One region of the Streptomyces sp. NPDC001941 genome, then DNA from elsewhere that is predicted to be linked to it. Evidence: predicted binding sites of a transcription regulator. Region 1 holds the regulator's gene; the other holds the start of a gene.
What was found. Region 1 encodes HrcA, which represses chaperone genes, less so after heat shock. Its sites were predicted from a motif close to TTNGCACTCNGNNNNNCNGAGTGCNAA; they were not measured.
Positions count from the first base shown of each region.

Region 2: a site for HrcA is predicted at 1,752-1,778, ahead of groL (chaperonin GroEL). Genes of this name have one in related genera too.

Region 1 covers NZ_JBEOYE010000001.1:145,322-148,727, forward strand. The annotation lists gene ABT160_RS00575 (DUF3097 domain-containing protein) at 1-193, opposite strand, end outside; gene ABT160_RS00580 (MBL fold metallo-hydrolase) at 204-932, opposite strand; gene hrcA (heat-inducible transcriptional repressor HrcA) at 1,098-2,114, shown strand; gene dnaJ (molecular chaperone DnaJ) at 2,115-3,251, shown strand; gene ABT160_RS00595 (nitronate monooxygenase) at 3,373-3,406, shown strand, end outside.
Region 2 covers NZ_JBEOYE010000017.1:43,036-46,441, reverse strand. The annotation lists gene groL (chaperonin GroEL) at 1-1,590, opposite strand, end outside; gene ABT160_RS14840 (cold-shock protein) at 1,983-2,186, opposite strand; gene ABT160_RS14835 (MoaD/ThiS family protein) at 2,597-2,875, opposite strand; gene thrC (threonine synthase) at 2,920-3,406, opposite strand, start outside.

The sequences.
Region 1 (3,406 bases):
GCGGCTCCAGCGGGAACACCCGGTGCTTGCCGAAGCGGTCCTCCAGCGTCACCGTGCCCGCCTCGCAGCGGACCACCGCACCGCAGAAGCCCGTCGTGACCTCCTCGACGACGAGGTCGCGGTCCGCGGGGACCTCCGGCGCGGGGGCCGTCTTCTTCCAGGGCGGGGTCAGGTCGGGGTCGTAGCTGCGCATTCGCGTGACGTTATGACACCGCGAAGCGCCGTGCCAGCTCATCGCGTTGACGGCGGACGAAGGCGGCGTCCACGGCCGCCCCGTGCCCGGGCACGTACACCGCGTCCTCCCCGCCCAGCGCGAGCAGCCGGTCCAGCGCGTCGGGCCAGCGCGCGGGCAGCGCGTCCGGGCCCGCCTGCGGCTCGCCCGACTCCTCCACCAGGTCCCCGCAGAACACCACCTCCGGCTCCCCCGGCCCGCCCGGCACGAACAGCGCCAGGTCGTGCCCCGAGTGGCCGGGGCCGACGTTCGCCAGCAGCACCCTGCGGTCGCCCAGGTCCACCGTCGTCTCCCCGCTGACCAGGTGGCGCGGCACCACCAGCACGTCCGCCGCCTCCTCCGCCGCGTCCCGCGCCAGGCCCTGGCGCACCGCGTCCTCGCGCAGCACCTCGCGCTCCCGCAGCATCAGCTCGTCGACGCCCACAGCGCCGTACACCTGCGCCCCCGAGAAGGCCGCGGTGCCGAGCACGTGGTCGAAATGGGGGTGGCTGAGTGCGACATGGGTCACCTTGCGGCCGGTCAGCCGCTGTGCCTGCGCCCGCAGCTCCGAACCCTCGCGCAGCGAGGACCCCGTGTCGTACAGCAGCACCCCCGTGCCCCCCGCCACCAGGCCGGCGGTGGCGTCCCAGCCAGGGAGCCTGCGCCTGCCGACCCCCGCCGCGAGCCGTTCCCAGCCCGCCCCTTCCCATCGCACGTCCATGCGACGACGCTAGCGGCAACGACCGGGGCCGCGCGCGGTAGCGTGGCCGGCCGCCTTGCCACGAGCGATCCCGGCCGCCGTACACTGGCCGGGGCCCGCTGGCACTCGAACAGGGCGAGTGCCAAGGAAAGCGGCGAAGGCGAACGACCACTGGAGGTGTGCGCGATGCTCAGTGAACGCAGACTGGAAGTCCTGCGCGCCATCGTCCAGGACTACGTGGGCACCGAGGAGCCGGTCGGCTCCAAGGCGCTGACCGAGCGCCACAAGCTCGGTGTCTCGCCCGCGACCGTGCGCAACGACATGGCCGCGCTGGAGGAGGAGGGGTACATCGCCCAGCCCCACACCAGCGCGGGCCGGATCCCCACGGACAAGGGCTACCGCCTGTTCGTGGACAAGCTGGCGGGGGTCAAGCCCCTGTCCACACCGGAACGACGGGCGATCCAGAACTTCCTGGACGGCGCCGTGGACCTGGACGACGTGGTGGGCCGCACGGTCCGGCTGCTGGCGCAGCTGACCCGGCAGGTCGCCGTCGTGCAGTACCCGTCGCTGACCCGTTCGACGGTGCGGCACGTGGAGCTGCTCTCGCTGGCCCCCGCGCGCCTGATGCTGGTCCTGATCACCGACACCGGACGGGTCGAGCAGCGCCTGGTCGACTGCCCGGCGCCGTTCGGCGAGACGTCCCTGGCGGACCTGCGGGCCCGGCTCAACAGCCGGGTCGTCGGGCGCCGCTTCGCGGACGTCCCGCAGCTGGTCCAGGACCTGCCCGAGTCCTTCGAGCAGGAGGACAGGGGCACCGTCTCGGCGGTGCTCGCCACGCTCCTCGAGACCCTGGTCGAGGAGCACGAGGAGCGGCTGATGATCGGCGGCACCGCCAATCTCACCCGCTTCGGACACGACTTCCCACTGACGATCCGGCCGGTGCTCGAAGCGCTCGAGGAGCAGGTCGTGCTCCTCAAGCTGCTGGGCGAGGCCAAGGACTCGGGCATGACCGTGCGCATCGGGCACGAGAACGCCCACGAGGGACTGACTTCCACGTCGGTCGTCGCGGTGGGCTACGGTTCGGGCGACGAGGCCGTCGCCAAACTAGGCGTGGTCGGACCGACCCGCATGGACTACCCCGGAACGATGGGAGCGGTACGCGCAGTGGCACGTTACGTCGGACAGATCCTGGCGGAGTCGTAAGTGGCCACGGACTACTACGCCGTACTCGGCGTGCGCCGCGACGCGTCCCAGGACGAGATCAAGAAGGCCTTCCGCAGGCTCGCCCGCGAACTCCACCCGGACGTCAATCCGGACCCGAAGACGCAGGAGCGCTTCAAGGAGATCAACGCGGCCTACGAGGTCCTCTCCGATCCCCAGAAGAAGCAGGTCTACGACCTCGGCGGCGACCCGCTGTCGGCGAACGGCGGCGGGGGCGCGGGCGGCTTCGGCGCCGGTGGCTTCGGCAACTTCTCCGACATCATGGACGCCTTCTTCGGCACGGCCTCGCAGCGCGGCCCGCGCTCGCGCACCCGCCGCGGCCAGGACGCCATGATCCGCCTGGAGGTCGAGCTCGGCGAGGCGGCCTTCGGCACCACCAAGGACATCCAGGTCGACACGGCCGTCGTCTGCACCACCTGCTCCGGTGAGGGCGCCGCGCCCGGCACCCAGGCGCAGACGTGCGACATGTGCCGCGGCCGGGGCGAGGTCTCGCAGGTCACCCGGTCCTTCCTGGGCCAGGTCATGACCTCGCGGCCGTGCCCGCAGTGCCAGGGCTTCGGCACGGTCGTGCCGACCCCCTGCCCGGAGTGCGCCGGTGACGGCCGGGTCCGCTCGCGCCGCACGCTCACCGTGAAGATCCCGGCCGGCGTCGACAACGGCACCCGCATCCAGCTCGCGGGCGAGGGCGAGGTCGGCCCCGGCGGCGGCCCCGCCGGCGACCTGTACGTGGAGATCCACGAGCTGCCGCACGCGGTCTTCCAGCGGCGCGGGGACGACCTGCACTGCACCGTCACCATCCCGATGACCGCGGGCGCGCTCGGCACCAAGGTGCCGCTGGAGACGCTCGACGGCGTCGAGGAGGTCGACATCCGTCCGGGCACCCAGTCCGGGCAGTCGATCCCGCTGCACGAGCGCGGCGTCACGCACCTGCGCGGCGGCGGCCGGGGCGACCTGATCGTGCACGTCGAGGTGACCACGCCGGCCAAGCTGGACCCGGAGCAGGAGCGGCTGCTGCGCGAGCTGGCGAAGCTGCGCGGCGAGGAGCGGCCCACCGGCCAGTTCCAGCCGGGGCAGCAGGGGCTGTTCTCGCGCCTGAAGGACGCCTTCAACGGGCGCTGACCCACCGCTCGTCTCCCGGAGGGCCCCGCGGCAGCCGCCGCGGGGCCCTTCCGCGTACCCGGGCCCTTCCGCGTACCCGGGTCGATTCGGTCACGGAGATCGGGCGTGGCACGATGCGTGCATGTCCACCGCGCTCACCGATCTCTGCCGCTACC
Region 2 (3,406 bases), on a different contig from region 1:
CGGAGCGGCCGCGGCGGCCTTCTCCGGCTTGTCGGCGATGACGGCCTCGGTGGTGAGGAACAGCGCGGCGATCGACGCGGCGTTCTGCAGCGCGGAGCGCGTCACCTTGGCGGGGTCGATGATGCCCTCGGCGATCATGTCGACGTACTCACCGGTGGCGGCGTTCAGGCCGTGGCCGACGGGAAGGTTGCGCACCTTCTCGACGATAACGCCACCCTCCAGGCCACCGTTGACGGCGATCTGCTTGAGCGGGGCCTCCAGGGCGAGCTTCACGGCGTTGGCGCCGGTCGCCTCGTCACCCGACAGCTCCAGCTTCTCGAAGACCGAGGAGGCCTGCAGCAGGGCCACGCCACCGCCGGCGACGATGCCCTCCTCGACGGCCGCCTTCGCGTTGCGCACGGCGTCCTCGATGCGGTGCTTGCGCTCCTTGAGCTCGACCTCGGTGGCGGCACCGGCCTTGATGACGGCCACGCCGCCGGCCAGCTTCGCCAGGCGCTCCTGGAGCTTCTCGCGGTCGTAGTCCGAGTCCGAGTTCTCGATCTCGGCGCGGATCTGGTTCACGCGACCGGCGACCTGCTCGCTCTCGCCGGCACCGTCGACGATGGTGGTCTCGTCCTTGGTGATGACGACCTTGCGGGCGCGGCCCAGCAGGTCCAGGCCGGCGTTCTCGAGCTTGAGGCCGACCTCCTCGGAGATGACCGTGCCGCCGGTGAGGATGGCGATGTCGTTCAGCATGGCCTTGCGGCGGTCGCCGAAGCCCGGGGCCTTGACGGCGACGGACTTGAAGGTGCCGCGGATCTTGTTGACGATCAGCGTCGACAGGGCCTCGGCCTCGACGTCCTCGGCGATGATCAGCAGCGGCTTGCCCGACTGCATGACCTTCTCCAGGAGCGGGAGCAGGTCCTTGACCGAGGAGATCTTGGAGTTGACGACGAGGATGTACGGGTCGTCCAGGGACGCCTCCATACGCTCCATGTCGGTCGCGAAGTACGCCGAGATGTAGCCCTTGTCGAAGCGCATGCCCTCGGTGAGCTCGAGCTCCAGACCGAAGGTCTGCGACTCCTCGACGGTGATGACGCCTTCCTTGCCGACCTTGTCCATGGCCTCGGCGATGAGCTCGCCGATCTGGGTGTCGGCGGCGGAGATGGAGGCGGTGGAGGCGATCTGCTCCTTGGTCTCCACGTCCTTGGCCTGCTCCAGCAGGGCGCCGGAGACGGCCTCGACGGCCTTCTCGATGCCGCGCTTGAGGGCCATCGGGTTGGCACCGGCGGCCACGTTGCGCAGGCCCTCGCGGACGAGCGCCTGGGCGAGGACGGTGGCGGTGGTCGTACCGTCGCCGGCGACGTCGTCCGTCTTCTTGGCGACTTCCTTGACCAGCTCGGCGCCGATCTTCTCGTACGGGTCCTCCAGCTCGATCTCCTTGGCGATGGACACACCATCGTTGGTGATCGTGGGGGCGCCCCACTTCTTCTCAAGGACGACGTTGCGACCCTTGGGGCCAAGGGTGACCTTGACGGCGTCGGCGAGCTGGTTCATGCCGCGCTCCAGGCCGCGCCGGGCCTCCTCGTCGAACGCGATGATCTTGGCCATGTGAAGTGGTCCTCCCGGACGGGGTGGATTTCTCCGGATCGGCACCCGTGCCCGCGACGGACGGCCGGCTCGCCGTGTGGTTCCTTCCCACCCGGGTCGCCGACCTCACAGGACCGATCCAAGTTCTGTCACTCTCACTCGGAGAGTGCTAACGCCAATGATTAGCACTCGCCCTAGGAGAGTGCAAGCGACTTCGAGGAGCTGCCCTCTCGACGTGCGAGCGGACCCGGCCGGGGCACGGTCCGGACGCGGCCCGGACCCGGCCCGGACCCGGCCGCGACCCGGGGTCGGCGCCCCCGGGTCGCGCCCCGGGACGCGTCCCCCGGGCAAGCGGAAGGGCCCGCGTCCGGTGGACGCGGGCCCTTCTCACGTTGCTGCAGTCAGTCGGCGCTTCAGCCGGCTACGCGGACCATGTCCGCCTGCGGCCCCTTCTGGCCCTGCGAGATCTCGAATTCGACCCGCTGACCCTCTTCAAGGGTGCGGTACCCGTCCATCTGGATCGCGCTGTAGTGGACGAATACATCCGCACCACCGTCGACCGCGATGAAGCCGTACCCCTTCTCCGCGTTGAACCACTTGACGGTGCCCTGAGCCATGCCTAACTCCCCTATTACTGGCCCTTGCACAGGACCGCACTTCGCGGGCCCGGGTCAGACCTCGCCCGCCGACAGGTAGCGGACGTGCGCCGGAACGCGTCGACCGCCGCTGAATGTATCTGTCCAACTGCCGTCTGCAACAGGTCAATCGGACGAGAATTCTGGGCACGGCCCATCGGAAGAATGCGGTGAATTCCTTGAATTCCAGGGCAAGTCGGGCCCGGCAAAAACCACATAAGGGGCAACGTGCTCGAACACTTTGGCTGCTTCTTGTCGCGCGAGGGGCGCACTCGGATATGCGCGTGGCACGGGCAGCGGAAGGGGCTTCCCACACTCTATCGCGTTCAACCATGCAGAATTGCCCCCTCCGCTTCTCTCGCGGAGGGGGCAATACGGGTCACGCGGTGTGGTCAGCAGCCACCGGCGACGGCGGGGATGATCGAGACGCCCGCGCCGTCCGGGGTGGCGGTGTCGAGGCCCTGCTCGAAGCGGACGTCGTCGTCGTTCACGTACACGTTCACGAAGCGGCGCAGCTTGCCCTGGTCGTCCAGGACGCGGGCGGCGATGCCCGCGTGGTTCTTCTCCAGGTCGGCGATGACCTCGGCGAGGGTGGCGCCCTCGGCCGGGACCTCGGACTGGCCGCCGGTGTAGGTGCGCAGGATGGTGGGGATGCGGACGTTCACGCTCATGGTGCGGTACCTCTCGGGAAGCCTCGGGAAGGGTGCGTCGGGTGTCAGTGGGCCAGGCCCGCGGCGCGGAAGGCGTCCAGCGAGGGCTTGATGGTGGCCGTGGCCTGGGAGGTGTCGGCCACCGCGTCCAGGGTCTTCAGGCCGTCACCGGTGTTGAGGACCACCGTGGTCAGGGTCGGGTCGAGGAGCCCGGCCTCCACCAGCTTGCGGGTCACGCCGACGGTCACGCCGCCCGCCGTCTCGGCGAAGATGCCCTCGGTGCGGGCGAGCAGCTTGATGGCGTCGACGACCTGCTCGTCGTTCACGTCCTCCACCGCGCCGCCGGTGCGGCGGGCGATGTCCAGGACGTAGGGGCCGTCGGCCGGGTTGCCGATGGCGAGGGACTTGGCGATGGTGTTCGGCTTCTGCGGGCGCACCACGTCGTGCCCGGCCTTGAAGGCGGCGGACACCGGGGAGCAGCCCTCGGCCTGGGCGCCGAAGATCTTGTACGGCTTGTCCTCGACCAGGCCCAGCTTGATCAGCTCCTGGAGG